4 regions of the Shewanella alkalitolerans genome follow, and region 4 is predicted to be linked to each of the others. Evidence: predicted binding sites of a transcription regulator. Region 4 holds the regulator's gene; each other region holds the start of a gene.

Region 1 (7,665 bases), 1.9 Mb from region 4:
ATTGGGGTAACACGGTTATCGCCGGTCACAGGGATACCCATTTCGCCAGGCTCGAGGGGATCTATCCGGGTCAGGTGATCACCCTGCAGGATGCCTCGGCCGAGACGATGAGTTATCGGGTGCTGGGCACTAAGGTGGTGGATGAGCAAGATACGGCGCTGCTGGCTCAGGAAGATGCACTGCGTCTGACCTTAGTCACCTGTTATCCCTTCGACAGCCTGGGCGGCCAGAGTCGTCAGCGTTTCGTGGTGATCGCCGAGCCCATGCTTAGTGAGGGGGCAGGAGCGAATGGGGGGGAGAAGGCTGTAGCGACGCGTCTGCCCGCATCGCCGGATACGCCGACTATCTCTGAGGAAACTGAGCTATCTAATGTACCTCAGTCGCCTCAGGGATATCAGTCACCTCAGTTACGTCAGCAATTGGGGCGACTTCAATCTTAGCGTCTAGCGTTCACAGGTTGGCCTTTAGCGCTCACAGATTAGCGATTAGCGCTCAAAGATTAGGGATCAGTGCTCATCGAATAGGGATCAGAGCGGCATCACCCGATTTCGGCCCAGGCGTTTGGCGTCGTAGAGAAAGCCATCTGTGCGCTCGATGAGTGACTCGAAGGTGTCTTTTGCCTGCCATTCGCTCACCCCAAACGAGGCGCTGATCTTATCGATCGTCTGATTCTTGCGTCTGTCCTTGAGGGAGATCTTCTCAAGTGTGCGGCGCATGGCGTCGGCCAGATGGCGCGCCTTGCGCTGATGGCTGTTTGTCACGATTAAGGCGAACTCTTCGCCGCCATAGCGGTAGAGCTTGACTCCGTCGCGGCAAGATTCGTTGAGGCGCTTAGCCACCGCCTTTAACACATTGTCGCCGAGATGGTGGCCATAGGTGTCGTTAAAACTCTTGAAATGATCCACATCGGCCAAGATGAGGCAGGTACCTTCTGGAGATTGAGCCAGCAGGCCCTTGAGATCTTGGTCGAAGGCGCGGCGGTTGAGGGCACCTGTGAGGGCGTCATGGTAGACGTCCTGTTCTGAGCGTTTCAGCGCCTCTCTCAGCGCGGCTATCTCTTCCTGGGCCTTGTCGAGTCGGCCGGTAAAATATTCGGTACTTTGGCGAATATCGTCTGACTCCTTCACCAGATCCCGCACCAGTCCCAACACCTTCTCCAGGCTCAGGCCCTCCTCCTCGATGCGATTGAGGCGATTGAAGTTGCTGTCCACCCGCTGCTGAAAGACGGTGGCGTCCTGGTTGGTATCCTTGATCGATTGCGACAGCTCTATGGTCATGGCCTCGAGATTCTGGCGCATGTTGAGCACATTGACCTCGCTGGGATCGGCAATATGTTCGCGGTATAGCAGCTCGGCGGTGACCGGCGGACAGGTGTTGTACTCATTGACTATCCTGTCCATCTTGGTGATGAGTTCTGGATTTTGTTGACCTACGTAGGCGTACCAGAGGGCATAGTTGGTGGGGGTCGTCGGGATCTGATGCTTTAACATCAAGGGGACGGCTCTCTTGAGATTGATTGCGGCTTCGCGCAGCAAATCTTTGCTCATATCGACTCCAGAAAAACGTGGTCTCGTTTGCGCCAAGTAGATCAAGGGGGCGCTAAGTGGTGCAATGTCTTGCCGTTGGCAGATGACGCCCCTTAAGCGGTCGCTAATTAAAGCATAGCCACCAAAGTGACGCCCTGCCTTTCTATACTAGAGAGCCTTAATTAAGACTTTGTTGATTTGGCGCCCATTTTAGCCAATTAGGATCCAGTTTGCTCTGCAGACTAAATACCTGATGCTGACCGATGCGATTTTGCTCTGTGGTCGCCGATTGAGTCGCCACACCTATGCCGCCGGCGATAATGGTCTCAAGGGAGCCGGTTTCTATCTGCGCGCCGGAGAAGAGGCCGAGATCGACCTTGATGCCGGAGAGATCCCAGAACTGACTGCTCTGATTCACCAGGTGGCTATAGTCCTTGGCAATCTGCGCCGTCATCTCTACCTGAGTACCGGTGGGCGAGAGTTGCACCTGTTTGACTTCGCCAATCTTAATGCCGCGGAAGATGATAGGCGTGCCTATCTTGACCGAGCCCAGGTTGTCATCCACCAGGGTGAAGGTGAGGGCATCTTGACTGAGCAGGGTGGGCGATTCGACGCTGCCCATAAAGTCATGCACCTGATTGCCACTCTGGCCCGGTAGCACAGACACATAGGGGCCAGTGATCAGGGTTTCGGCAGCGGTGACGCCGGAAAGCGAGATGTTAGCATCGACGATAAAATATTGGGCGTCGTCGACCAAGAAAGGCGCGGCGTAGTCGCCATAGAGGTAGGCATCCACGCTGACGCTGCGTAAGTCCTGTGACAGCTTGACTCGCTCGACTTCGCCTATCTGGTGGCCCTGATAGCGTATCGGCGCGTGGCTGCTCAGGCGGGTGCTGGCATCGAACACTATGCTGATGGGAGTTGCCTTGGTGCGGGCCAAAGTCTCTGAGCCATAGAGGTGGCTCTGATTGCCGATATCGTCTTGTTCCAGCAGTCCAAGGGAGACGCTACCCTTTAATGCGCCTTCCAGCGGCGCCACGTCAACCTTGACGCCGTTGAGGCTGGCATCGACGCTCAGCGCACTGTTACGCCAGAAGATGGTGCTTGGCTTAACCAGAGAGGCGAACTGCTTGTCGATACCCAGCTCGATGGCAAAGTCTTCGCTGCTGGCGCGCCAGTTGACTCCCTGCACCTCACCGATCTGCATCTTCTTGTAGTAGATGGGGGAGTGGGCGGCGAGTCCGGCACCATCTGGGCTGCCAAGCACTATCTTGAGACGATTCTGCTTGGCGAGATAGCCTTCTGCCTGCTTAGTGTTGGCAAACAGCGGCAGCGATTGGCTAGGATTAGCGGTCTTCTTGCTGCGGCCCTGCACCAGGCTGATGGCGCCCTTGGTGAGCGTGGTCAGATCCCTCGTGTTTACGCTCACGCCATCAAGTGAAGCGTCGATGGCCAGAGCAGACTCGGCAACGAAGTAGCTCCCCTGATGGATAAGCTTGGCAAACTCTGGCCAGATCTGGATGCGGTAGGCAAGACCCGAATAGTCAGGCTTAAACTCGACGTTATCTACCTGACCTATGGGCAGCTGCTTAAAGCGCACTTCGGCGCCGGCGTTGATCCCCGGGTTCTCCTCGGCGCTTAGGCTTAGCATGAGTGGCGTTTGTGAGTGCTTTGGCGCCTTGGCCAGCAGCGGATAGCTGGTCTGGTGCTCGCCGCTGCCGGGTAGAAAGGCCACCACATTACCGGTCACCAAACGGCTGGCATGCTTGATGCCGCTGAGGGAAAGATCAGCGCCCTCTAGCCAGAATTGGCTGTCTGTGCCTAATAGCTCGGCATATTGGGTGGCGATGCTGGCATCGAAGCTGACGCCCGCTTCAGTCAGGTGAGTCTGGGTGATCTGGCCGATACTGATGCCGCGATAGACGATGTCGGCGCCCGTGCTCAGGCTATCGGCATCGTTGGCCGTGAGGCTAAAGGTGATGCCACCGAGGGCATGTTCCTTATCTTCGAAGATGGTGAAGGTCTGATTGACGCTGGCTTGTTCGCTGCTGCCCTGGGATGAGAAGCTGACGCCGCCGGCGAGGATGGCCGACAGGCTCTCTGTCTTGACCTTGATGCCTGAGAGCGAGGCGTCCAGCGCCAGGCCAGAGACGTTCCAGAAGCGTGAGTCTTGCTTCACCAGATGGGCATACTTCTTCTCTATATACGCATTGAAGAGGATGCTGTCGTCGTTCACCAGGCGGTAGCTGACTATTTTGCCGACCGGGATCTGACGGTAAAACACCTGAGAGCCCACATCTAATGAGCCGAGGGATGCGCTGGTGAGTTCTATCATCAAACCGTCTGAGCCAGGTGCCACGGGCGGCGCCTGATCTTCGGCGGTAAATTCGTTCTTGTAGTCCCCCTCGCCAGGCTGAATGGCGATATAGTTGCCCGAGAATAGGGCGTCCAGCCCCTCGACGCCGGTGATCGAGGCCTTAGGGGTCACCAGCCAAAACTTGGTTTCATCGCGCAGGAAGGGCGTCGAGCGGTAGTCCATCAGCAGATCTACGTAAACGCCCTGGAGCTGGTCGTCGATACTGATATCTACCACCTTACCCACGGTGAGGCCCTGGTATCTGACCAGCGTCTTACCCACGTCGATCCCCGTGGCGCTGGGGAAATGAATGCGCACCTCGACGCCGGATTCGCGAATACTCTTGATGCCCAGCCAAGCACCGAGTGCCAGGGCGATCAGGGGAAGTAGCCAGATGGGAGAGAAGAGTTTTTTCTTAACGACTTTTGGTGTTTCAATTTGTGTCATCTTTCGATTCCAATCGGTCCCAGAGTAAACGCGTGTCTAATACTTTTGCCGCCAGCTGTGTCAGCAGGATCACCAAGGCGAAGGCGGTGGCCGCCGGTGCCGGTTTGGCATCCCAAATCTGTCCCATGTTTATGAGCGCCGCGGTAATGGAGATCACAAACAGATCCAGCATGGACCAGCGGCCTATCCATTCGATGATATGAAAGCCGGCCATGAGTGTCTTTTTCGAGATCGGCAGGCGATAGCTGATCGCCGTCAGATAGAGCGCCAGCCCAAAAATCTTCAACATAGGCACTAAGATACTGGCGGTAAACAGAATAATGGCAATAGGTAATAGGTCTAGGTGCACCAGATGATTGATGCCGCTGAAGATGGTGTCCTGGCGTACCTGCCCCTGACTTGTCATGATAGTGATGGGGTAGAGGTTGGCCGGAAACAGCAAGATGGCGGCGGTGATCAGTAGCGCCCAGCTCTTCTGTACGCTGGTGCGATCCCGGCTCTGCACCGCTTGTCCGCAGCGCGGACAGTTACCCTGCTCGAGATGGCAGAGGAACTTGCAGGTAGGGCAGTTGGTCAACCCCAATGATTCGCCCTGGGGAGGCCTGCTGAGCTTACTCATCCAGTACGCCCCACATATGTTCTATGTCATATTCCCGCTGCATGAAGATCACCATGATAAACAGCATGGTGAAACAGAAGGTGCCGATGCCAAAGTAGAGGTCGGTGTAATCTGAGAGCTGAAATACCGAGACGAAGATGCTGATCATATAGATCTCCAGCATGGAGAGCTGGGCCAATAAGCTGTGCTGTTTCAGTAGCTTCTTATAGATGTTGCGAAAGAAGGGCACCTTGAGTCGGTATTTGACGATCAGCACCTGGGTCAGAATCGACAGAATAAGCAGGCCGGGAGCGATCACTGCCGCCACTAACACGGCAATGCCAACCACCCAATAACCCTGTGAGGCAACGGCCATGGCGCCGCCGGCTATGGTGGTGGTGCGAATACTGCCCAGAAAGTGCATCTCAAGCACTGGGAAAAAGTTGGCGGGAAAATAGAGCACCAGCGCCGTGATACACAGGGCCAACATGCCGTTGAGCGAGCAGTAAGGGGTATCATAGAGGTTAGTGTGGCAGCGAGGGCAGAGGGCCCGCACACCCGTTGGCAAAGCGCGTTTTCTCACGACCAGATCGCAAGCACGGCAGAGAACGATACTCTTATCTAACACCTCTGTTTTCATATCTGTTCTGGGGCGCTTCCTGTCATCTAAGGTCATAGCAAGAGTGCTAATTTCTTGATATAGACCAGTAATCTATTGCCTATAAGATATTACTATAGTCAATCTATTGAAATACCTAATAAGTTGGCTCCCAATTCCGGAGCTTATAGTTGCGCAGATTCTAACAGATAAAGTTTGAGACTTGCATAAGAAGTTGTATTTATGAGATTCTACAACTGTATATAAAAACAGTGTGAGGGCGGATATGGCAGTTATAACGAAATTTGTCGTAGTCAGAGAAGGGGTGGAGAAGATGACATTCACATCTAAGAAGGAGGCGGATGCCTACGATAAGATGCTCGATATCGCGGATAATCTTCTTCCTTTTATCGAGCAAGTTGATTTAGGCTTAGATGAAAATGCATTGGAACAACTCTGTTTCTACATGGCAGAACATAAAGATCAGCTCATGGGGCTCTTAAAAGGTGGCGCAGTGACAAAGGCTGCACCGGCTAAGAAACCTGCGAAAAAAGCAGAATCAAAAGCTGAAACGAAAACATAAATTGTTAGGAAATTTGTATGAGTACACCTTGTTATACGACGCTTACCCGTCAAGTTGAAGCCCTGTTTAGCGGCGAAGATAATCTCGTTACTGCGATGGCGAACTTCTCGGCGTTGCTCAACGAGCATCTGGATGATATTAACTGGGTTGGCTTTTATGTGCTGCAAGGTGAACAACTGGTTCTGGGTCCCTTCCAGGGGAAAGTGGCCTGTACCCGCATCCCAATGGGTAAAGGGGTTTGCGGCACCGCGGCCCAGAATAACACCACCCAGCGCATCGCCGATGTCCATGCCTTCGACGGCCACATCGCCTGTGATGCCGCCAGTAACTCGGAAATTGTTATCCCGCTGCGCCGCGAGGGTCAGGTGATCGGCGTGCTCGATATCGATAGCCCCTCATTCTCTCGTTTCGACGAGGCGGATCAATTGGGGCTAGAGTCCTGCGTAAAAAGTCTGGAAAAGGCTTTATTTGCTTAAACTACAACCAATTTTGCATAATTGATGGTCGCTTTCGTCTGGCGCGCCCTTATAATAGGCCGCTTGATGAATTCAAAAACACGCCGTGACATTTTTCATTAGTTGAAATGAATACATGGCGTTTATTGACTGTAATTGATAAGGTATGTTGGATTGTGTGGTCGCCGCCCAGGGGCAAATAAGCGACCCGATGTCTAACCAATATGAACGACACGCCAGTGCCGACGTTAACCCGGCGAGGTGATAGTCCCTTTTAAACTGTGGAAGTAATGATGGAATCAACAGAAAAGTTGACCGACACCAACGCAATTCTTGCGTATTTATATGAAACATTTCCTTTATGCTTTATCGCTGAAGGTGAAACTAAGCCTCTAAAAATAGGATTGTTTCAAGACTTGGCTGAAAGGTTAGCTGATGATTCTAAAGTCAGTAAAACGCAATTAAGAATCGCCTTACGCCGTTACACCAGTAGCTGGCGTTACCTGAAAGGGGTTAAGGCTGGGGCACAGCGTGTCGATCTTGACGGCAACGAGTGTGGCGAGCTGGAACAAGAGCATATCGACCATGCACAGGCTACACTGAAGGAGAGCCAAGAGAAGGCTAAGGCAAAGCGTGCGGCGAAAGCGGCAGCAGAGAAAACAGACAAGTCTGGTCCTAAGCCTGAGAAGAAAGCCTTCAAGAAGCCACTGCCTAAGCGTAGTAGCAAACCAGCGCCTAAAGCGGCTAAGCCACAGGTTGAAGCAAAGGATTTAACCCCGGCAACACTGACTGAGTTGAAACCAAATCAACGCGTGAGTGTCAAACTAGGTAAATCGCCTGTTGCAGGTGTTGTCCTGGACATCAAGAAAGAAGATGTTCAAGTGCAGTTAGATTCAGGATTAACGGTAAAAGTCCCGGTAGAGCATATCCTGTTATAACTGTTCATCGTTTAAAAGGAGTAACTTGTTGATGCGAAAACTCACTCTGGCAGCATCCATTGCCAGCATCTTTGTAGGATTCTCGGCATGGGCACTGACGCCCAGTATTCCATCTAGCGAGTTGCCCTCTCTAACGCAAGAGCCGCAACATAAAGTAGCGAGTA
Region 2 (7,665 bases), 1.2 Mb from region 4:
TCCTCACCCTCTGTGCGCATTTGACTGATAAGCAGCTCACCCAGTTTCATGTGTTGTTTGAGCGCCGAGATGGCGAGGAATTTATTGCCCAGCATGTTGATCTGCATCGCGGCCTGCTGCCAGAACTGCATATCTTTGTTTATGGCGGTGATGAGGGAGGCTGAATTCGTGCCATTGATGTAGGCATCGACAAGAAACAGTTGCTGTGCAGCGATCAGATGTTGCATGGGTAGCAGATCGCTATACATGTTGAAGCGGGTATCATCCTGCCATTGACCGAGGGAGAGTAGGGTGCGGTAGCGCTCAATTAGCCAGGCATAGTCATCGAGTGTGGCCTTAAGTGTTTCTGGCTCGGCGAATAGGGGAGCACACTCATCGAGATAGTCTTCTTGTTTGAGGCAGTTGGGAATAGCCCATTCGGGGCGCTCGAATTTTACATGTGCCGTCTGTGTTGGCCTTTGCATGGCCTCTAGTTGTCTGAGCGCCTGATAGCGTTCAAGTCCGACCGCCATGGGGTCATTATCCTTCGGCGCATCAAAGCCAAAGGCGTAAAGATAAGGGTTGTTTTCCAGGTGCTGACTCAAGGCGGTCTCTTCGGCGTTCACCTGCTCAAGAAAGGCGCTGGCCTGCGCTGATGGCGCGCTATCTTGCAGATTGATCAGCAGCAAGATGAGATAGCCGCCGACGGGAATGAATAGCAGGGTAAATAAAATCCATTTCAGGGCACGAAAAAAGTGTCGCATTTCAAATCCTTGTGGCTTTTAACTTAGTGTCGACGGCAAAGGCCTCAGTTTATCAGAGTCTCTTAGCTGTGCAACAGCGCTATATTCACGGCGCAATAGGCTCGCCTCAGAGGTGCTTATGAAATGAAAAGCACGGCTAAAATATTGCCGCGCTTTGCTTGTAACCCGCCTAATGATCGCCAATTTTTGATCTATCTGGCTTAGCTCTGTAGTAACTCCTTGGCGTTGGCCAGGGTATTGTTGGTGATGACATCGCCACCAAGCAGGCGCGCCAACTCTTCGATACGCTGTCCCTTGTCCAGCGGCACCATAGAGGTCTCGGTTTGCCCCGCCTTGCTCTGCTTGTTGACGAACATATGCTGATGACCGTTGCCGGCGACCTGGGGCAGGTGGGTCACACACAGCACCTGGGTGGATTCGCCCAGGGCGCGCAGCATCTTGCCCACCACGGCGGCGGTCGGGCCTGAGATCCCAACGTCGACCTCGTCGAAGATGAGGGTCGGGGTGGCGACCTTCTTGGCGGTGATCACCTGGATGCCCAGACCGATACGCGACAGCTCGCCGCCCGAAGCTACCTTGGCGATGGGTTGCAGCGGCTGACCCGGGTTGGTGGTGACCTGAAACTCCACAGTATCGCAGCCGTTGGGGGACATCATCTCGGGGTTGAACTGCACATCGATGATAAACTTGCCCTTGGGCATGCTGAGTTCATGGATAGAGCGGGTAACCTGCTTGTCCAGCTCCTTGGCGTAACGCTGACGGCTCTGGCTGAGCTTCTGGGCGTGGGCGATGAAGCTATCGCGGCAGCTCTCGAGTTGCTGGGCGATCTCATCGAGCTTCTCCTCATCCGAGTCCAGCTCACTCAGCTCCTGGCTTAGTGCCTGATGATGCTGATAGAGATCTTTGGCGTTCACATGGTGCTTACGTGCCAGCATCATTATCTTCGACAGGCGTTGCTCCAGGGCGGCAAAATGATCTGGGTCCAGCTCCAACTTATCTAGGTAGCGTTGCAGCTCACTGCTACTCTCCTGTACCTGGATCAGGGCATCGTTAAGCATATTGCCCACCCCTTTCAGCTCAGGGTCGTAGCCTTCGAGCTCCTGGGCCTGATCCAGACACATGTTGAGCAGCGATTCTATGGCGCCCTCTTCGTTATCCTGCAGCAGGTAGAGGGTTCGCTGACAGGCTTGGATCAGGGCCGTGCCATTGGCCAGTTTCTTATGCTCGGCCTCTATCTCGTCGAACTCTTCTTCGCCCAGGGCGAATTCGTCGAGCTCTTCGACCTGATATTGCAGCAGCTGCTTGCGGGCGATGCGCTCATGTTGCGACTGTTGCAGCTGGCTCAGCTCCTTTTGGATCAGCTTGAAGCGCTGGTAGCTGGCGCTACAGGCCTCGAGCAACAACTTGTGGTTGGCATAGCTGTCGAGCAGAGTAAGTTGATGCTCACTCTTTAACATGGCGTGGTGGGCATGTTGGCCGTGAATGCCGATAAGCAGCTGGCCCAGGGAGCGCATCTGGTTGAGGGGCACAGGGTTACCGTTGATGTAGGCGCGTGAGCGACCGTCACTGCCTATGGTGCGGCGCAGGATACATTCGTCGTCTAGCTCAAGGTCATTGTCTTCTAGCCAACGTTTGGCCAGCGGGATATCGTTGAGGGCGAAGCGGGCACTGACTTCTGCCTTGCTCGCGCCCGGTCTGACGGTATTGGCATCGGCGCGATTGCCCAGGCACAAGCCTAAGGCATCGATGGCAATCGATTTTCCCGCGCCAGTTTCGCCTGTGATGCTGGTCATCCCAGACTTAAAGTCGAGTTCTAAAAAGCGGACAATGGCAAAGTTATTGATGCTGAGCTGACAAAGCATGATGACATCCTTTTACAAAGTACTGTATTCATGCACAGTATATACTGAATTTTTATACAGTAAATACCTGTGTGCTTTTTATCCATGAAAATAAGTTTTAGGCTCTGCAGTCCGACAAAACAAGCCTATCCGTTATAAAAAGCTTGCGGTGCCCGAGTCCAGCCAATGGCGCAGTAGCGGAATGGTGGCAAAGCTGAGCACTATCCCCAGGCTGATGGTTTGGGCGCTACTGGTGGCACCGACGTTGAATCTGTGGGCCAGCAGGTAGACGCTGGCGGCGGTAGGCAGGGCGGCCAGAATCACCCCCATCTGTAGCAGTTGTCCGCTAACTCCTAAGGTGCCCAGTAGCAGATAGGCCAGCAGGGGTTGTAGCAGCAGCTTACTCAGGTTAAGCATGGCCAGCTCGGCAAGGCGTGACTGAATGCCTGCGGCGTTTCTGCCCCCCTGATTGGCCTTGCACAGCACCATGCCGATGGCAAACAGGGCGCAGGGGCTGGAGGTCATGCCAAATTGCCGGATGATTTCGGCGATGGGGCGGTACAGCTCTATATGGGCGGCAGATATCGCTACGCCGGCCAGGCTTCCCAGTATGATGGGGTTTTGAATGAGGGCGAAAAACACCGTCTTGAGTGCGCTGTCTGTCTGTCCCTGAAACAGCGCCAGCTGGGCCAGCACTATGGCAAATACGGTTACCGATAAAAGGCTGGCCAAGGCGGCTGCGGCCAACGCCAGCTGATCGCCTGGAAACAGCATCATCATCAGCGGAATGCCGATGAAGGAGGTGTTACCAAAGGTGGTGTTGAGGGCGCGAATGGCCGCCAGGGGTTTATCCTTGGGCTGTAACCAGAGTGACAGCAGGCCGGTCAGCAGGTAGATAAGGGTCATGGCTAGGCTGTAGCCGCCAATAAATCCCCAGTTGGTGATCTCTTCGATCGGGGTCTCGGCCAGCACTATCATCATAATCGCCGGAAAGGCGATGTAATAGACATACTGATTGAGGACGTTGTCGCTGCCCTCGGGCAGTAGTCGCGCCTTTTGCACGATAAAGCCGGTGACCATGATGCCAAACACGACAAAGAGTGGCGAGAGAGTGGTTAACATAGGGAGACTACTTCCTTGGCTTGGATCCGAGCGGTGATAAACCGAATACGCCGTTAGGGTATCACTTTGCCCGCCGCGTCCCTATAACGCTAAAGTCTAATGCTTGGGGCCGGAACGCCGATGGAGTGGCTTAGGTGGCGGCAATATCCCCAGCTCCTGATAGAAATGGATCTGGCGCCTGAGCTCAAACAGGGAGCCGACGCGTCGCTGCTCCCCTATGGTGAGGCACCAGGTATTTGTTAACCCATCTGGGTTGGTGAGCACAAATCCCTGGTAGATAAGTTTGCGCATTGGTTAGGCGCCTACTGAGATCCCTATGTTGGAAACGCCTGTCTGCACTAACTCCTTGCGCAGCGCCTTGACGAAGTCGGCGGTGATCTTAGGGTTCTCTTCGATGATCTCCAGCAAGGATGCCTGAAGTGCCTTCTCTTCCTGCATCACCTCGTGATTGAAGATATGATCATCCAGTGCTTCTTCATCCATCTCTTCTTCGAGTGTGGCCTCGATATAGTTAGCCACTGTGGCGGAGGAGAGCTTGCTGATGTTGGTGATGTCGTCTTCCACCTTGCTCTGAATGGCGCTAAGCAGTGAGGTGAGGGCGACGGCGGCGTCCATGGCCGGATAGACGCCGTAGACGTCGAAATCGCTCGGCTCTGGCGTGTTGAGATCCAGTCGCTCGAGGTAGAGATCGATATTCAGTTTCAGCTTCTGATCGTACATGGATTGCCATAGCAGGTTGAGCACGGTATCGAGCACCTGTGGGTCGCCAAATTCGCAGACCTCGCTGAACAGCTGGTAGTTAGGGTACATGCGTTGGCAAAGGGCGATGGCGAACAGCTTCTTCTGTTCTGGTTCGAGGGCCTTGAGGCGCTTGAAAAACCCGGGTTTATTACTCATCGATCACATCCATAGATAACTGGGCTATTACTTGATTTGTGGCCGATTCTACCTTAGAAAGCTCGTCAAGTAACTCAAGTATTTCCGGCTCGACCAGATCGACACTGGCATTTTGCTTGAGTGACTGTTCAATCTCTCGACAGAGTCGCTGAGTGGTCGGTACGCCGCAGTAGCAGCTGGCGCCGTGGAGCTTGTGCACATGACTGACCATGGCCTGGCTGTCCTGACGCTCGAGGGCGCCCGAGATGTGCTCACGGGTCTCGGGCAGGGAGTCGACCAGCATCTGCAGCATCTCCAGCGCCAGACTGGTTTTCTGGTTGGCTTGGGTCAGGCAGAGATCCCAATTGAGGGTGTGCTGGTCGAAGTGGGTAAACTGCGGCCGGGTCTTCCAGCGGCTGATCACACTCTTCAGCGCCGCCTCATCGATTGGCTTGGGCAGGTAACCATCCATGCCGCTCTGATCGATGCGCTCGCGCTCCTCAGCGATGGCGTGGGCGGTCACGGCGACAATCGGCGTATTGCGATTGAGTGAATGCTCACGTATCTGCTTGGTGGCGCTAAAGCCGTCGGTGCCCGGCATCTGAATATCCATGAAGATGAGATCGAAGCTCTTGGCCTTGGCGATCTCCACCGCCTCCTGGCCGTTGTCTGTGACCGTCACCTGAGTAACCAGCTCCTTGAGCAGCGTCTTAATCAGCTTGAGGTTGGCGGGGTTATCGTCCACCGCCAGCACGCTCATGGGTTCGCGCTCCTGGGTTTCTTTGACCGCTTCCTGGAAAGGCATGGCCTCATATTGGGCGCGGTGAGGATTGATCAGGGTGACGGCCAGGGCGCGCTCGCCCACCGGCGCCTGCATCACCTTGTCCACATTGGGCTGGATCAGGCTCATCTTGGCGGCGCTGTCTGTGCTGCTACACAGGTAAAGGGTGTAGTCGCTGATCTTGGCTATCTTATTGAGCACGTTTAACAGGTTAGGACTGCTGGCCAAATCGTTGCAGCTGATGATGGCGTAGTCGAAGTGGCGGCCTTCTTCGCCGGCCACCCGGGCCAGATCTTCGGCAGTGGTTATACTGATATTTTGCATGCCCCAGTGGCTAAGCAGGCTTTCATGGACCTTGCGTGATAGCTCCCGCGGCTCGAACAAGAGCACCGTCTTGTCGATGAGGTTGTCGGTTTCCAGCGGCTGGCTGATGGGGTAGGGACTCAGCTTGAGGGGCAGGGTGAACCAGAAGGTCGAGCCTTTACCCGGCGCCGAGATACAGCCGATCTGGCCGCCCATGCGGTTGATCAGACGCTTGGTGATGATAAGCCCGAGGCCAGTGCCGCCGAAGCGACGCGAGATAGAGGAGTCTGCCTGGCCGAAGGCCTGGAACAGCTGAGCCTGGTGGGGCTTGTCTATGCCTATGCCTGTGTCGGTGATCTCGCAGCGCACGTTGACCTTCTCGGCCTCTTCGCTGGTCAGGCGCATCTTGAGGTGCACGCTGCCGCTGTCGGTAAACTTGATGGCGTTGCCCACCAGGTTTGTGATCACCTGGCTGACCCGCAGGGCATCGCCTGAGACGTTGTCGTTGATGCTAGGCTCGATATCTACCACCAGCTCGAGATCTTTCTCCTTGGCGCTGTTGGCCAGCAGAGAGATAGTGTCGTCAATCACCTCACGCAGGGCAAAGGGCATGTTCTCCAGCTCCATCTTGCCCGCCTCCAGCTTAGAGAAGTCGAGGATGTCGTTGATGATCCCCAATAGGTTGGTGGCGCTCTTCTCGATAGTCTTGATGTAGTCCTGCTGACTGGCGTGTAGCGGCGTCTTCAATAGCTGTTTGGCGAAGCCGATCACCCCGTTAAGGGGCGTGCGCAGCTCGTGGGACATGTTGGCCAAGAACTCTGACTTGATGCGGCTGGCCTCCAGGGCGCGCTTCTTGGCGAGATCCAACTCGACGTTTTGGATCTCTATCTGCTCCAGGGTCTCGCGCAAGTCTGAGGTGGCCTGATCGATATTTTGCTGCATCTCCTCATGGTACTCCGACAAGGAGCCCGCCATGGCATTGATGCCCCGCTTGAGCAGGTCCAGCTCACCAATCAGGTTACCGTCTACCCTAGTGTCCAGCTTGCCTTCGCGGATCTTGGCCACCACCCGCACCATCTCTGTGATGGGGTGGGTGACGTTTTTGACCAGGCGGAAGGTAAACAGTAGGTTCAGCTGCACCCCGATCAGGACTATGATGAAGGCGGCCACCGCGGCCCTGTGCTGCTCCAGCAGGGCGTTCTCCTTGTTGAGCAGCACGGCGATATAGCCGAGCTTGGCGGAGTTGACCTGCTGGGCCATGGAGTTGCTGTCGTAGGGGCTGACCACAAGCTCGCGCTGACTGGAGAAGATGGGGCTGCGCATGATGATGCTGTCGCCAAACTGCTCCACCTCTGTGGTCTGCAGCGAGTCGATGGGCTCGTTGTAGCGCATAAACTCGTGGCTCTTATAGTGATGCGAGGTCACTATCACCCGGTTGTTGGTGTCGAAGATAGCAATAAATTGCACTAGGTTGGACTTATTGAGCTGCACCGAGGTGATCAGGCGTTTGGTGGTCTCGAAGTTTTTGGTTTCCAGGCCTATCTCGGCGGAGATGGCCAGCGGCTCGATGATATTGCCGCCACGTTCGATTAAGCTTTCTTCCAGCTCATAGAAACGATTTATGGTAAAATAGCTGCCAAGCAAAATACCAACCAAAATAGTGGGCGCTAAGGCCAGCACGAGAACCCAGGCTCTCAGGCTGTATTTAGTCATATTGTCTGCACTATTCATTGAGTTGGTATTATTTATCTACGATGGATATAGGTTACATTAGACTGCCAGACTTTGTGCAGTCTTTACTAGTATTTTTATTGTTTTAGAGGCCTAAATGGCACAATTTTATAAAGCTAAACCCCGCAAGACACAACAAACCCAGGCCAAGCAAAGTTTCCATGTTAGCCAGTTGGATCATCTGGGGGCGGGGATAGCAGAACATCAGGGAAAAATCGTCTTTATTCCCGGCGCCCTGCCGGATGAAACGGTCACCGCGCAGATAGTC
Region 3 (7,665 bases), 2.3 Mb from region 4:
ATAGATGTACTGGATCACCTCCTCGCGCCGCTCATGCTCGAAGTCCACGTCGATATCCGGCGGCTCGTTACGCTCCTTGGAGATGAAACGTTCAAACAACATGTTGATCTTGGTGGGGTCCACCTCTGTGATCCCCAGGCAATAACAGACCACAGAGTTAGCCGCCGAGCCCCTTCCCTGATAGAGGATCTGCTGAGACTTGGCGAAACAGACGATGTCATAGATGGTCAGAAAGAAATACTCATAGGCCATCGCCGCGATCAGCTCTAGCTCCTTCTCATACTGCGCCTTCACCCTATCGGGCACCCCATCGGGAAAGCGGCGTTTGGCGCCTTCACGCACCGCCTGCGCCAGATAGTCACTGGCCAGCATGCCGGCGGGCACCACCTCGGCTGGGTACTCATACTTGAGCTCATCCAGAGAGAAGTGGCAGCGACGGGCCAGGGCCAGACCGTTATCGATCCACTCCTGAGGATAACGTTTATGCTGCGCCGCAATCGGCTTGAGGCTGGCCTCGGCGTTGATGGAGCATAGCGCCGCGCCGCTGTCGAGATCCCGCCCATGTGCGATACAGGTTAAAATATCCAGCAGCGGCTGACGCTCCGCCTCGTGCATGCGCACGCCGCCAGCCGCCACGCAGGGAATGTTCTGAGCCTGACTCAGCCATTGCCACTGCTGCAGATTAAGCGCCTCTCCCGGTAGCAAGAGCCGCTCCATCAGCAGATGCAGACGATCCGGAAAGGCTAAAACCAGCCGTGAGGCGATGCTCACTATGTGCTCACGATAACGGGACAACAGATTAGGCCTATCACTCTGTGCAGCATGGTTCCCTGCCGTATCACTCTCTGCCGTATCGTTTACGGCCAAGCCACTCCTTGCATCATCACTCCTTGCCTCGCCACTCCTTGCTTCGCCAGCCTGCCTGAACTGCGCCAGCGTGGGCGGGTGCCATAGCAGCAGGCTCTCCTGCTGAGCCAAGATGGCCTCCAGGCTCACTCGGTACTCACCCTTGCCCTGGCTTCGCCTGGCGTTGGTGATCAGGGCGCTGATCTCACCATAGGCCAAACGGCAAGGCGCCAGCAGCACGAACAGCCCCTCATCGAGATGAAACTCGGCGCCCAGGATCAGCTTAAGATCGCAGCGCTTGGCCGCCTCATGGGCCTTGACCACACCGGCAAAGGAGCATTCGTCGGTCAGCGCCAATGCCTGATAGCCAAGGCGCTTAGCCTGCTCCACCAGCTCGTGAGGATGGGAAGCCCCGCGCAAGAAGCTGTAGTTCGAGAGGACGTGCAATTCGGCGTACTGTAATTCGCTGTACATTAGCCAAACCATCCCTGTAGGAATAACCCCTCAGGCGAGCGAAATACCCAGCAGAGCCCCCCCTGATGCATACGGGCAAGGTAATAATCCCGCGGCGAGGCCGCCGACCAGGGACTGTGCAGCCGCTCCGGCCCCTTAAGCAGGCTCACCGACTCCGGCGCCAACGGTTCGGGCTGGCGCAGTAACCAATTAGGGCGGATGCGGCCATCGCACAGGCCATGAAACAGATCTGCAAATAAGGTTGCCTCCTCGCTCAGCGCCCGAGTCTTGCCCTGATAGCTTGCCCTCGGCTCGGCGCACCGATCATACGCTTGGCGCTCAAGCGCTTGGCTTTCAAACTTTTGGCTGGAAGCACCTCGAGTAGAAACGCTTTGACTAGAAATACTTTGACAAGAAGTGTTTTGACGGGAAGCGCTTTGAGAAACGGCTTGATTCGATCGCTTACCCCCCAAAGCGCCCGAGCGGCTTTGAGAGGCTCGGCTCTGAGAAAGCGAGCGGCTCTGCCAGCTCAGCTCCGGCAGATGGTGACTGCAGTGCTCAAGTCCCTTGACCTTATCCGCACCTAGACGCGCCTCAAGCAGTGAGAGCAGGCGCATGCTGGCATCACTCTTACCCTCGCCCTGCCACCAATTGGATGTCTGCACCGATAGCGGCACTAGGGTATCGGCCTGAATCGCCAGGCTGATCACCGGCGCCGCCAGGGTGAGACTCTCTAGCTGCACACGGCAGAGTTTAAGTAAGGCATCTGCCCTATGCTCGGCGAAGGGATAACGGATCTCGCAGCGCAGTGGCACCAGACTCAAGTCGCGAAACACTAAGGTTAATGACAGCGCCAGCACCGCCTGCTGGCGCTGCACCAGATAGGCCGATAGTGTTCCTAGCATGCGCCCGAGGGGAAAGGCCAAGCCTTCGAGATGACTCACCTCATAGAGCAATTCAAGCTTGTGACGATAAGACTCTGGCATCTGGTAAAACTCGTGTACCTGAGGCAGCAGCCCCTTGAGCTGAGCCAGCAGGGTTAAGACACTCTCGCCAAAGCGCTCACCAAGCTCCTTGAGTGGCAAGGCGAGCAGCGCCTGCACCTGAGTAAGCCCCATGTTCTCGCAAGACTGCAGCACATGCCCAGGCAGTGGCAAGACAGAGAGCGGCAGAGGCGCGACCTGCTTGAGAGCGATCAGAGGTAAACTAACCAGAGATGCCCCCGCTTGCTCATCTATCGATTGCGCTTTGGTTTCTTCTCCTTGGCCTTTCTCTCCTAGGGCTTTCTCTTCTTGGTTTTTCTCTTCTTGATTTTTCTCTTCTAGGGCAGCTTCTCTCACTTCTCGATTAGCGAGATATGTGGATGCTGTGGCACCAATTTCCGACTCTAGGCTCTCTGGCTTAAAGTTCCCTCGCTTAGAGTTCCCTAACTTAGTGCACCTAGACTCGCGAGTTTCTTTCGGGTTCCTCTTGTTATCACAGGTGACATCTGCAGGCAGAGTGAGCGGTAGATGCCTAGCTCCCAACTGAGCCAGCAAGGCATTCTCCCCCAGGGCAAATTGACACTCGAGGCCATAGCCTTGGGCGCTCTTCTGATATTGACGGATGAGCCTATCCAGGCCGCCGAAGATCTTTGCCATGGAGCCCACCTCCAGCAGTAGGGTGTCTGCCACACTGGGCACATCATAGGATCGACTCGATTTGCTTGCTTTATGTGACTTACTCGGCTTATTTAGCCTATGCTGCTGGGCCTGCTCGAACGGGCAGACAGGCGGCACGACCCTGGCACTGTAGCCATAACTCCACTGGCACAGCCAATGGCTGGCCTCCTGACTCAAAGAGGGTTCATAGGCCAGCAGTTGCAGCGATGGGCAGAGCGCCTGGGCGGTAGCCAGGCTCTGCCCCGGCTCCACGCCCAGCTTAGCCGCGGCACTCGATGCGATCAAGATCTGACTCGACTGACGCTCAAAGAGGGCCAGCTCGCCGCCCTGGGGCAAGCCTTGATGATAGCTTTGATACTGGAGTAACCAGTGGGGAAAATAGACCGCCAGCCACAACATCTACGCACTCCAGGGGCCTTGTAAGATCTGACCGCTCAGCTGCTTATTCAGCTCATTTTCCAATCTCTTATCCTGCTCCTGCTGTTTAGTCACATCGAGCATCAGACTCTGGGCTAGTAGCTCGGGTAGCAGGGATAAGGAGAAGCGCGGCGCTGGCCAGCCACCACGGCGCTTTAGAATATCCACCTGGGTCTCGAGAAGCCTATCGTTGCCCATTTTTGTGTTAGCTTCGCTACTGCTTTCTATCTTGGTTCCTGTGTTGATTTCAGTGCTAGGTTGCAAGGCGATCCGCAGTGGCACGGGATGAGCCTGCTCCTTGAGCTTGCTTGGCAGATAACAGAGACACAGGCTCTCGCCCTTCTCGCAAGCAAGCTGCAAACGCCTGGCCTGACTGACACTGAGATCCTCGAGCCAACATAAGACCAGAGGCGAGGCGCCGCTGGTTAAGATCTGCTCGAGCGCCCAAAGCTGCTCCTTCGGCGTCTGAGTATCGACCCACAAGAGACGGCTTACATCTATCCCCTGCATCGCCAGCGACTGGGGATAAGGCACGTGAGGCGGCGCCACCAGACTCACCAACCCGGCAGCACTTCCCTCCCTCGATTGCCTAGGGATCAGACGGCGCATCAGAGGCAGCGCCAGGCTCAGCTCGCCGATCCCTTCGCTGGAGCAGAAGATCTCGCACAGCCCCTGACTGGGCCAGCCTCCCTGTCCCAGATGACGATTAAACTCAGGATAGCCGCTATCCAGCCCCATTTGTTGGGGATGATAGGCATCGCCGCGCCAGAGATCGCTGCGCTGGAGTAAACGTTCAAGTTGAAGATCTGCCAAGGCCATGATACACCCGCTCTCATTCGGTTCGATTCGGTTAAGCGCCCCTCGGAAATCGGACTATAGGCTAAGCCCTCATCAAGACTAATGCCTAAACCAAGACCTAAACCAGGACTTAGACCTGACTTAACCTAGCGTTATCCCAAACGCACCGAGTCACGCTCAACATAAATACCGCAAATACTGTATATAAATACAGTATATTTATAAATTGGCAGATCGCAAGCAGAGAAACCTGAGATTTGAGTGGAAGATCACCTCAAAGCATCGAGCCAACAGGCGACAGGCAGACACAAAAAAACCACCCTAGGGTGGTTTTATCGGTTATGGGTTATCGGCTATCGCTATCGATTAGCGATATTTCTTTACCTTCTTGAGCGCTATCTGCTGCTTGAGGGGCGACAAATGCTCGATAAAGACCTTGCCATCGAGATGATCCATCTCGTGTTGCAGAACGATTGCCAGGAAGTCATCGCTCTCGATCTCAAAGGCCTCACCCTGACGGTTAAGCGCCTTGACCTTCACCTTTTCGAAACGTGTCACCTTGGCGCGGTAGCCAGGAATTGAGAGACATCCCTCCTCGCCGACGATCTCGCCCGAACGCTCGACGAACTCAGGGTTGATCACCACCAAGGGCTGATCGCGATCCTCAGACAGATCAATCACTAAGATGGCGTGTTCGCTGCCCACCTGGGTAGCGGCCAGCCCTATGCCATCGTCTGTGTGGTACATGGTTTCGATAAGATCATCGATAAAACCTTGCACGGCGGCAATGTCTTCTACGGGCTTGGCCTTACGTTTCAGGCGCTCATCGGGAATGGTCAATATATCGAGTACAGGCATAGTCTCAGGTTCTGGTTAATCAAATTAGGCATATAAAGTGGCGCCATTATGACCGAAATCACATTAAAGGCAACCGCAATCGGGTTTTCCCTTCAGGCCAAGCCTTGCCGGCGACTTGTATTTCATCGCCCAAGTCGATAGCATGACCAGACAAATGTATACAATATACGAGAATAATAATGACGACCCCTACACGTACCCCTCTGCCCAGTACCTTTTATGTGGCCAACACCATGGAGATCTTCGAACGTCTCGCCTGGTATGGCTTCTTTACCCTCTCCTCCCTCTATATGACCTCTCCTGCTCACCAAGGCGGCTTAGGCTTTAGCGAACAGGAGCGTGGCCTGTTGCAGGGAATGATCCCCTTCTTTCTCTACCTGTTTCCCGTGCTTACCGGCGCCCTGGCCGATCGCTATGGCTACCGTAAGATGTTTCTTATCGCCTACGCCATCATGTGCCCCAGCTATTTCCTCCTGGGTCAGGTGAGCAGCTTTAGCGGCTTCTTCATCGCCTTCATGGGGGTCGCCATAGGCGCAGCCTGCTTTAAACCTGTGGTGACTGGCACTGTGGCGCGCACCACAGATCACACCAACCGCGGCCTGGGTTTTGGCATCTTCTATATGATGGTCAATGTGGGCGGCTTCCTCGGCCCCTTCATCGCAGGTTATGTCCGCGCCATCAGCTGGGACTGGGTCTTCATCATGTCGGCGATCTGGATAGGCATTAACTTCATACCGGCAACCTTCTTCTATCGTGAACCGACGGATCCCCACCAGCAGCGGGGCAAGCCGCTATCTCAGGTGTTGAGAGACATCCAAGAGGTTCTGGGCAACGCCCGTTTCGCCCTGCTGTTTTTCGGCACCTTAGTGATCCTGCTCTCCTACGGCGCCAAGTGGATCAGAGGCGAGCAGTGCCTCACCATCTATCTGGTGTGGTTTAGTCTGCATTTTCTCTGGAACACGCTGGCCAAGTCAGACAAGCAACTGCCCTGGTATCAGCAGAAGATCGCCCTTGGCAACAAACCCTTCGTGATCTACCTGCTTATCCTCTCCGGTTTCTGGATGGTCTACCAGCAGATCTTCATCACCCTGCCCATCTATATCCGTGACTTTGTCGATACCTCAGATCTTGTCACCATGCTCGCCTCCTGGCCCGGAATGCTCGACTTCTTCGCCCCCGTAGATATCACTCTGCTTAGCGACGAGCTTCTGAGCGCGGCAAAAGCCTACACAGCAGGAAGCCTGAGCCTGTCAGAGGCCTACTTCGACTTGGTACATGCCAAGGTGATGCTCCCAAAGGAGGAGCTGGGCGCAGCCCTTGGCGCAATCGCGCAAAGCCCAGAGCTGGCCAGCCAATATAGTCAGCAGTTTGCCCAGCAGTATCGTCAGGTGAACCCCGAATACCTTATCGGCTTGAACTTCCTCTCTATCGTGCTGATGCAGGTGATGGTAAGCCGCATTGCCGAGCGCTTCAGTCCGCTACCTGTATTGGTGGCCGGCACCCTCATCCTGGCACTGGGTACGGCGCTAGGTGGACTAGCTCATGGCATACTCATGGGCGGCGCCATGGTGCTCACCTCTATCTTAGTCTTCTCCATCGGCGAGATGGTGGCGTCCCCTAAGAGCCAGGAATATGTGGCCAGCTTCGCGCCCCAGGATAAGAAGGCGATGTTTATGGGCTACTATTTCGTCTCATCGGCCATCGGCTTCCTGCTGGCGGGCCCGCTATCGGGTTACCTCTACGCCGAAGTGGCTAAGGGCGCTGGTGAGCCCTCCCTGATGTGGTACATCATAGGCGGCTTCGGCCTGCTGGCCGCCATAGGCCTGGTGCTGTTTCATCGCTTTGGTGCCAAACAGGAGTTATCACAGGCTCAGCCAACCGCCTTGGGCGCACAAGGCTAGCGATACCGCCACGTCACACAGACAAGTGAGCAGACAGTTGAGCAGACAGGCCAAGCGACAAGGACCTGTCTGTTCTTTCCATCCCAAGCAACTCATAGCAGCGCGATCCAGCACTAAAGCGACTACCTCCCCCATCTTACCTCTCTCGCCGCTCAGGCTCTCGGATAGATTAACTCCCCCTTTAACCTTAGAAATTATAAAAAATCTGGTTTACTATCAGAACATAGCCTTAAGCCGGACAGAGGCGTGCTTAAGTTAAACGCATTAAGTTAAGCACTCTGGGCTTAAGCAATAGATCACTAACCTAATATGCAGAAGCCTTAGGGCCAAAACGGAGAACGCGTGGATCAGACACAGTTATCGCCCATGGCCAAGATATGGCATGTGATTGCCCTGATCCCCGAGGGGAAGGTCAGCTCCTATGGCAAGATAGCCGATCTCGCGGGGCTGCCCGGACGGGCACGCTACGTCTCCCGCGCCCTCAAGATGGCGCCCGATACATTGGAGCTTCCCTGGCATAGGGTGATCAACAGCCAAGGCAAAATAGCCTTTCCCGAGACCAGTCCCTATTTTATCGAGCAGATGCAGAGATTAAGAAGTGAAGCGATAGAAGTGAACCGAGGTAGGGTTAAGCTGTCCAAGTATGAGTGGCAGCCGGATCTGGCGACCCTAGTGTTTGCATTACCCTTTTAACCTTTAGTTACCGGGAGAAGGCCTTGTCGATATTCAAA
Region 4 (7,665 bases):
GATTCGCGCTCGTTGTAGCTCAACGGCTGCAACTCGAGATCCATCACCTGGCCACCGGCCTCTTCGATGATGATCTGCGCCGCACCTGTGTCCCACTCGCCGGTTGGGCCAATGCGCACATAGCAGTCGGCGCGGCCCTCTGCCACCAGGCAGCTCTTTAGCGCCGCACCGCCCAGCACCACGAGTTCACAGTGCTTAGGATGATTGAAAAGCTTCAACACAGATTGAGGATCCTGACGGCGGCTCACCGCCAGACGCAGGCAGGGCTCATCGTCTTTGGTCAGCTGCTTGCTGGCGATACGCACCTCGCCCTTGCTGCTACGCTTGTAGGCACCCAGGCCTGCCACGGCATAGTAAACCACACCCGTCATGGGCACATAGACGATTCCCATGATGGGACGATTGTGCTCGACCAGGGCGATGATCACCGAGAAGTCGCCGCTACCGGCGATAAACTCACCCGTGCCATCGAGAGGGTCTACCAACCAGTAACGCTGCCAATCGGCGCGCTCGGAGAAAGGAATATCGGCATCTTCTTCAGAGAGGACAGGGATCTCAGGGGTAAGGCTGCTTAGCTGAGAAGAGATGATCTTGTGGGCCGCGATATCGGCAGAGGTTACCGGGGTATTGTCGGATTTCACCTCTTTGTCAAAACTGCCCTCGAGGTAGATCCCTTTGATGGCCTCACCCGCCTCGATGGCAATCGAAATCGCCTGCTCAACATACTCTTCTGGCTTCATCACAACTCCAACAGCCTACATCTGGCAATGCCTAATATGATAATTCGGTTTAACTACTTTAGTTTTAGATGTTTCTGTGCCAAAAACAAGGCGCTAACGCTTCGAGATTCGGAAAAATCATCTTCTAATAACAGCTCAGACCACTGGCTCAATGGCCAGCGTACCACCTCTATGGGTTCGGGCTCGTCACCCTGCAATCGACTCTCATACAGATCTTCGGCGACGAAGATCTGCATCTTGCTGGCAAAGTAGCCTGGCGCCAGGCTCAACTCCATCAGATGGGTCAACTTACGCGCACCAAAACCTATCTCTTCCTGCAGCTCACGGTTGGCCGCCTCAGCATGGGTCTCGCCGGGATCCACCAGGCCCTTGGGGAAACCCAGCTCATAGCTGTGGGTGCCCGCCGCATATTCGCGTCCCAGCAATAGCTCCTCGCCATGCACAGGCACCACCATCACGGCGCCACGGGCGTTGCCCTTCATGCGCTCATACTGGCGCTCAACCTGGTTCGAAAATTTTAAATGCACCTGCTCTATCTGAAACAGACGGCTCTGGGCAACAACTTCGGCATGTAGGATCTGCGGCTTTTTGTCCGGCATGAAACTTCCTGATAAAAATGGCGTTTGCTTAACCACTCAATCTTACTATGATGGGCCTAATCCACAACTCAAACCAAGGAATTTTTTTACTCGCTTTATGTTTCCCTGGAATAAGATAGATACCGTGCTGCTGGATATGGACGGCACCCTGTTGGATCTGCATTTCGACAACCATTTCTGGCTTAGCCTGGTGCCTCAGGCCTTGTGTGAACAAAGGCAGATCCCAAAGGCCGACGCCCAACAACTGGTGGAGGATGCCTACGCCAAGGTGTTCGGCACCCTGGAGTGGTATTGCCTGGAATATTGGCAACAGGAGCTGGGTTTAGACATCCTGGCTTTGCACCACACTCTGGTGGACAGGATCCAGCTGCGTCAGGACAGCATGCCCTTTCTCACTGCACTGGCCAGACACAGCAAGCGGCGCATCTTGGTCACCAACGCCCATCCCCACAGCCTGGCACTGAAACTCGAGCATACAGATCTGGCTAACGGGCTCGATGAGATGCTCTCGAGTCACGCCACCGGCTATCCCAAGGAACACCCACAATTTTGGCGCCACCTGTTTAATCAGTATTCCCTGGATCCCAGCCGCTGCCTGTTTATCGACGACAGCGAGCCCATACTGCAGGCAGCCAAGCAGGCCGGCGTCGGCTACCAGCTGGGGATCAAGAATCCCGACAGCCAGAAGCCTCACAAACAGTTTGCCGACTTCCCGGCCATCGACGATTATCATCATCTGCTGCTCTCCCTTGAAAAGGCCAGACTCGGCTAATCGCTTGATGGGATTGGGAGAAAATCTGGTTAATACTTGCACTGTATAAAATACTGTATATACTGACAGGTACTGTATGGAAAGACAGGATTAATCATGAGACCCTTAACCCCGAGACAAGCCGAGATTTTAGATCTGATAAAACGCAATATTGCCGACACGGGCATGCCGCCTACCCGTGCCGAGATTGCGCGTCGATTAGGCTTTAAGAGTGCCAACGCCGCCGAGGAACACCTCAAGGCCCTGGCAAAGAAAGGCTGCATCGAAATCATGCCCGGCACCTCACGTGGCATCAAGCTGACCCAAGAGGAAGAGCCAGAAGATCTCGGCCTGCCCCTTATAGGTCAGGTAGCCGCCGGTGAGCCCATCCTGGCCCAGGAGCATGTGGAGCAACACTATCAGGTTGACCCTAGCATGTTCCGCCCCAGCGCCGATTTTCTGCTGCGCGTCAGGGGGGACAGTATGAAAGATATAGGTATTCTCGAGGGCGACCTACTGGCGGTACATAAGGTAGAACAGGCAAGAAACGGCCAGATAGTCGTGGCCCGCGTGGAAGATGATGTAACGGTTAAACGCTTCGAGAAACGTGGCAGTACCGTCTACCTGCATGCTGAGAATGAAGAGTACTCCCCTATCGTGGTGGATCTCACCACCCAGAGCCTGAGCATCGAAGGCCTGGCCGTCGGCGTGATTCGAAATGGAGACTGGCAATGAACAACCTAATGGGCATGGCGCCACGCCATCCAGGGCTGTGGGTCGATCTCGACAGCTCACTAAAGCGCGGCGATGGCAACACTATCTCGACTACGGCAAGTTCGACCCAGGGCAAGCAAGAGCTGCAGGCCCTCACCCCGGAGCTAGCCAGACTCAGTCAGCAGGGGCAATGGGTGGTGTTGATCAGCCCACCTAACATAGGCTACAAGCAGATGCTGGCCGACGGCGGTGTGCGTATGGATCGCATCCTACTGGTACACAGCAAAGATGAGGTCGAAACCCTGTGGGCGATGGAAAAAGCCCTCACAAGTGGTACATCCAGTGCGGTGATCTGCTGGGCACAAACCCTGGATGCCCGTGACAGTCGTCGCCTACAGATAGTTGCCAAGAATACCCGCGCCCTGGGAGTGGTGATCGAAGATGCGAACGGTCACTTACCTGCCAACCCTTTTCCCCAAGAGGATCTCGGCGGCCAGACCTTGAGTCTGTTCGGTTCAATACACTGATATTCCGCGCTCTACCTTTCCATACAGACGCCCCGCAAGGGGCGTTTTTGTGTCTGTTTTGTTTAGCAAAATAAAATAAAAGTGATCTTGATCAATATTTAAACAGCCATTAAGTTAGTAAGAGATATCAACGATTATTTGTTATATCGCACAATTTGGTTGTCGGCTTGAGCGGCGAAAATGAACCTGTAATACCTCGCCCACAGAAGCTGAAATTGGTCTGATATATTCAGCCGTAAGTGCAAGCGTGGTCACCACCAGCAGAACAAGAGATTCACCACCGACGCACTTTGAAGTCATCGTTGCTTTTTTGGGAACTGAAGAGTTTGCATAGAGCCGAGACATACTGTGTGGCTCTTCTTTGTAGTTGCCTTCGCAATTGACAGAGGAGAAGTCTAGTGAAGCAAGTGTTGTGTTGTTTGCTGGCGTTGCTATTTACGCCCACCATACTCGCAGCAGATATGCCCCTGAATATGACATCAGGGGTCACAGAGATCAGCAATAAGGTGTTTAGCCTTCATATGACGATTCTCTATATCTGTTGTGCCATAGGCCTAGTCGTCTTTGGGGTGATGATCTACGCCATCATCAACCATAGGCGCTCTAAGGGTGCCGTCGCGGCAAACTTTCATGAGAGCACTAAGGTAGAGATCGCCTGGACGCTCGTCCCCTTTGTCATCTTGATCCTCATGGCCATCCCAGCCACCAAGACCCTCATCGCCATGGAAGATCCCAGCAATGCCGATCTCACCATCAAGATCACTGGCTCCCAATGGAAATGGCACTACAGCTATTTTGATCAAGACATCAGCTACTACAGCCTGCTGGCGACTCCCAGAGAACAGATAGAGGGCAAGGAGACCAAAGGCGAACACTATCTGCTTGAGGTCGACAAGCCACTGGTATTGCCGGTTAATCGTAAGATACGCTTCCTGATGACCTCGGAAGATGTGATCCACTCCTGGTGGGTGCCGGCCTTCGCAGTGAAGAAGGATGCTAATCCCGGCTTTATCAACGAGGCCTGGACCCGCATCGACAAGCCAGGCATCTACCGTGGCCAGTGCGCCGAACTTTGCGGTAAGGATCACGGCTTCATGCCGATCGTAGTGCAGGTGCTTTCCGAGGCCGATTTCGACAACTGGATTGTCGAGCAGGAGGCACAGGCCAGCGCGGCCGCCGCCGAGGCGCAGGCCGCACTGTCGAAAACCCTGTCGAAAGAAGAGCTGATGGCTCAGGGCGAACAGGTCTATATGGCGCGCTGCGCCGCCTGCCACCAGCCAAATGGTGCCGGCTTACCTGGCGTCTTCCCGTCACTCATAGGCAGCCCAATCATCAAGGGCCCTGTTGCCGATCACCTAGATGTGGTGCTACACGGCCGCTCCGGCACAGCGATGCAGGCCTTCGCCCAGCAGCTCACCGCCACAGAGATTGCCGCAGTGGTTACCTTCGAGCGAAACGCCTGGGGTAACGACACGGGCGATACGGTGCAGGCAGCCGATGTCAACCAGGCAAACTCAGGCGCATCGAACGGGGCTAATACAGGAGCAGATACAGCTGCCGAAGCGGTTCAATCTGTGCCTACCCCGGCAGCCGAATCGAGTGCGGCAGCAAGCTCCGCCGCCGAGGAATCTCAAGCACCTGTGTTAGACGATCTGACCATGGACGAGCTGATGGCCAAGGGTGAAAGGGTATATCTCGGCCACTGCGCCGCCTGTCATCAGGCCACCGGCATGGGATTACCCGGCGCCTTCCCCGCCCTAAAAGGCAGCGCCATCGCCACAGGACCAGTTGAGAATCACCTAGACATAGTGCTTCACGGTAAGCCTGGCACCGCCATGCAGGCTTTCGCCAGTCAGTTAACGCCACAGGAAATCGCCTCTGTGATCACCTATGAGCGTAACGCCTGGGGTAACAACACAGGCGACATGGTTCAGGCAACAGACGTCAATCAACAGGGTCAATAGGGAGGCATTATGAATGCAATTACGCGTGAAGCAGATATGGATGCCACTCATATTGGCGAACATTCGACCCACCATGAGGAGCACCCGACGGGTATAAAACGTTGGCTGTTTACCACCAACCATAAAGATATTGGCACCCTGTATCTCTGGTTCAGTTTCATCATGTTCTTGACCGGCGGCGCCATGGCCATGGTGATCCGTGCCGAGCTGTTCCAGCCGGGTCTGCAACTGGTGGAGCCCAACTTCTTCAATCAGATGACCACGGTTCACGGCCTCATCATGGTGTTTGGCGCCGTGATGCCGGCCTTTACCGGCCTCGCCAACTGGCTGATCCCTATGATGATAGGCGCGCCAGACATGGCCCTTCCGCGGATGAACAACTGGAGTTTCTGGATCTTGCCCTTCGCCTTTGCGATCCTGCTCAGTTCGCTGTTTATGGAGGGTGGCGGGCCTAACTTTGGTTGGACCTTCTACGCCCCGCTGTCGACGGCCTATAGCCCGGATAGCACGGCGCTGTTTGTCTTCTCGGTACACATCATGGGTATCAGCTCCATCATGGGCGCCATCAACGTGATCGTGACCATAGTCAACATGCGCGCTCCCGGCATGAGCTGGATGAAGTTGCCACTGTTCGTCTGGACCTGGTTGATCACCGCCTTTCTGCTGATCGCCGTGATGCCGGTACTCGCAGGTACGGTGACCATGGTACTGACCGACAAGTTCTTCGGCACCAGCTTCTTCGATGCCGCCGGTGGTGGTGACCCTGTGATGTTCCAGCATATCTTCTGGTTCTTCGGCCATCCCGAGGTCTACATCATGATCTTGCCGTCCTTCGGCATCATCTCCGCCATAGTACCGGCCTTCAGCCGCAAGAAGCTGTTTGGCTACTCCTCCATGGTATACGCCACCGCCAGTATCGCGATCCTCTCCTTCCTGGTCTGGGCACACCACATGTTTACCACAGGTATGCCTGTGTTCGCTGAGCTCTTCTTCATGTACTGCACCATGTTGATCGCCGTGCCGACAGGGGTGAAGGTATTTAACTGGGTCGCCACCCTCTGGCGCGGCTCGCTCACCTTCGAGACGCCCATGCTGTTTGCGCTGGCCTTTATCATACTCTTCACCATAGGTGGCTTTTCTGGGCTGATGCTGGCCATCACGCCGGTGGATTTCCAGTACCACGACACCTACTTCGTCGTGGCCCACTTCCACTATGTATTGGTCTCAGGGGCTATCTTCTCCATCATGGCGGCGGCCTACTACTGGCTACCTAAGTGGACTGGGCATATGTACAGCGAGAAGCTAGGCAAGCTGCATTTCTGGTGCTCGGTGATCTCGGTGAACGTGCTCTTCTTCCCCATGCACTTCCTGGGGCTGGCGGGCATGCCGCGACGCATTCCGGACTACTCGATTCAGTTTGCCGACGTCAACCAGATAGTCTCTATCGGCGGCTTCGCCTTCGGCCTGTCACAGCTGATCTTCCTGGTGGTGGTGATCAAGTGCATCCGCGGCGGCGAGCCGGCACCCAGCAAGCCATGGGATGGCGCCGAGGGACTGGAGTGGACATTGCCGAGTCCGGCGCCCTACCACTCATTCTCGACACCACCCGAGGTGAAATAGCATGACGGACACTAAGGCGTACTCCAACCGTAAGCTGATCGGCCTATTGCTGTTAGGTTGCGTGGGCATGTTCGGCTTCGGATTCGCCTTGGTGCCCCTATACGATGTGCTATGTGAAAAATTAGGCATCAATGGTAAGACGCAATCGACCGCCGCCGAATATAAGGCGGTGACCATAGACACCAGCCGCACGGTAACAGTGGAATTTATGGCACAGACCCAGAAAGATATGCCCTGGGTCTTCACCCCCGAGATGAAACGCATTCAGGTGCATCCGGGTGAGGTGATTCGTACTCAGTTTCACGCCAAAAATCTCTCGGCGCAGCAGATTGTCGGACAGGCTATTCCCTCTGTCTCTCCGGGACAGGGCGCGGCCTATTTCCACAAGACAGAGTGCTTCTGCTTTAACCAGCAGAAACTCGATGCCAATGCCGATGCGCAATTACCTTTGATCTTCTATGTCGATACCGAGCTGCCCGAGCAGATCTCGACACTGACTCTCTCTTATACGCTATACAACATCACCGACAAGGGGTACGTAGATGATGTTGAGCAAGGAGCTGCGAAATGACAAGCAAACATGAACACTACTATGTCCCCGCCCAGAGTGCCTGGCCCATCATAGGTGCCTTCGGCCTCTTCCTCATCGCCTATGGCGCCGGCAGTTATGTACAGCAGTTACAGACGGAGCAGACCAGCGGCGGTTATATCCTGACTGCTGGGATCGCCGTCATCCTCTATATGGTCTTC

The links. The regulator LexA, encoded in region 4, represses DNA repair genes until DNA is damaged. The targets are predictions, from matches to a motif close to TACTGTATNNNNATACAGTA.
Region 1: K0J45_RS09080 (YebG family protein) is a predicted target of LexA. The motif match lies at 5,781-5,800, and genes of this name have one in related genera.
Region 2: recN (DNA repair protein RecN) is a predicted target of LexA. The motif match lies at 2,626-2,645, and genes of this name have one in related genera.
Region 3: imuA (translesion DNA synthesis-associated protein ImuA) is a predicted target of LexA. The motif match lies at 4,372-4,391, and genes of this name have one in related genera.

The regions. Positions count from the first base shown of each region.
Region 1 is NZ_CP080422.1:2,010,057-2,017,721, forward strand. It holds gene K0J45_RS09055 (class GN sortase) at 1-440, shown strand, start outside; gene K0J45_RS09060 (GGDEF domain-containing protein) at 528-1,547, opposite strand; gene K0J45_RS09065 (PqiB family protein) at 1,705-4,329, opposite strand; gene K0J45_RS09070 (paraquat-inducible protein A) at 4,316-4,948, opposite strand; gene K0J45_RS09075 (paraquat-inducible protein A) at 4,941-5,567, opposite strand; gene K0J45_RS09080 (YebG family protein) at 5,812-6,108, shown strand; gene K0J45_RS09085 (GAF domain-containing protein) at 6,126-6,584, shown strand; gene proQ (RNA chaperone ProQ) at 6,857-7,501, shown strand; gene prc (carboxy terminal-processing peptidase) at 7,533-7,665, shown strand, end outside.
Region 2 is NZ_CP080422.1:1,347,918-1,355,582, forward strand. It holds gene K0J45_RS05970 (hypothetical protein) at 1-743, opposite strand, end outside; gene recN (DNA repair protein RecN) at 944-2,605, opposite strand; gene K0J45_RS05980 (AEC family transporter) at 2,738-3,706, opposite strand; gene K0J45_RS05985 (DUF3319 domain-containing protein) at 3,803-3,997, opposite strand; gene K0J45_RS05990 (YjaG family protein) at 4,001-4,603, opposite strand; gene barA (two-component sensor histidine kinase BarA) at 4,596-7,379, opposite strand; gene rlmD (23S rRNA (uracil(1939)-C(5))-methyltransferase RlmD) at 7,495-7,665, shown strand, end outside.
Region 3 is NZ_CP080422.1:2,399,044-2,406,708, forward strand. It holds gene K0J45_RS10750 (error-prone DNA polymerase) at 1-1,320, opposite strand, end outside; gene K0J45_RS10755 (Y-family DNA polymerase) at 1,320-3,359, opposite strand; gene imuA (translesion DNA synthesis-associated protein ImuA) at 3,360-4,196, opposite strand; gene def (peptide deformylase) at 4,542-5,033, opposite strand; gene K0J45_RS10770 (MFS transporter) at 5,213-6,934, shown strand; gene K0J45_RS10775 (MGMT family protein) at 7,301-7,627, shown strand.
Region 4 is NZ_CP080422.1:132,860-140,524, reverse strand. It holds gene cysQ (3'(2'),5'-bisphosphate nucleotidase CysQ) at 1-740, opposite strand, end outside; gene nudE (ADP compounds hydrolase NudE) at 794-1,339, opposite strand; gene yrfG (GMP/IMP nucleotidase) at 1,437-2,111, shown strand; gene lexA (transcriptional repressor LexA) at 2,208-2,825, shown strand; gene K0J45_RS00630 (cell division inhibitor SulA) at 2,822-3,331, shown strand; gene coxB (cytochrome c oxidase subunit II) at 3,730-5,295, shown strand; gene ctaD (cytochrome c oxidase subunit I) at 5,305-6,915, shown strand; gene K0J45_RS00615 (cytochrome c oxidase assembly protein) at 6,917-7,486, shown strand; gene K0J45_RS00610 (cytochrome c oxidase subunit 3) at 7,483-7,665, shown strand, end outside.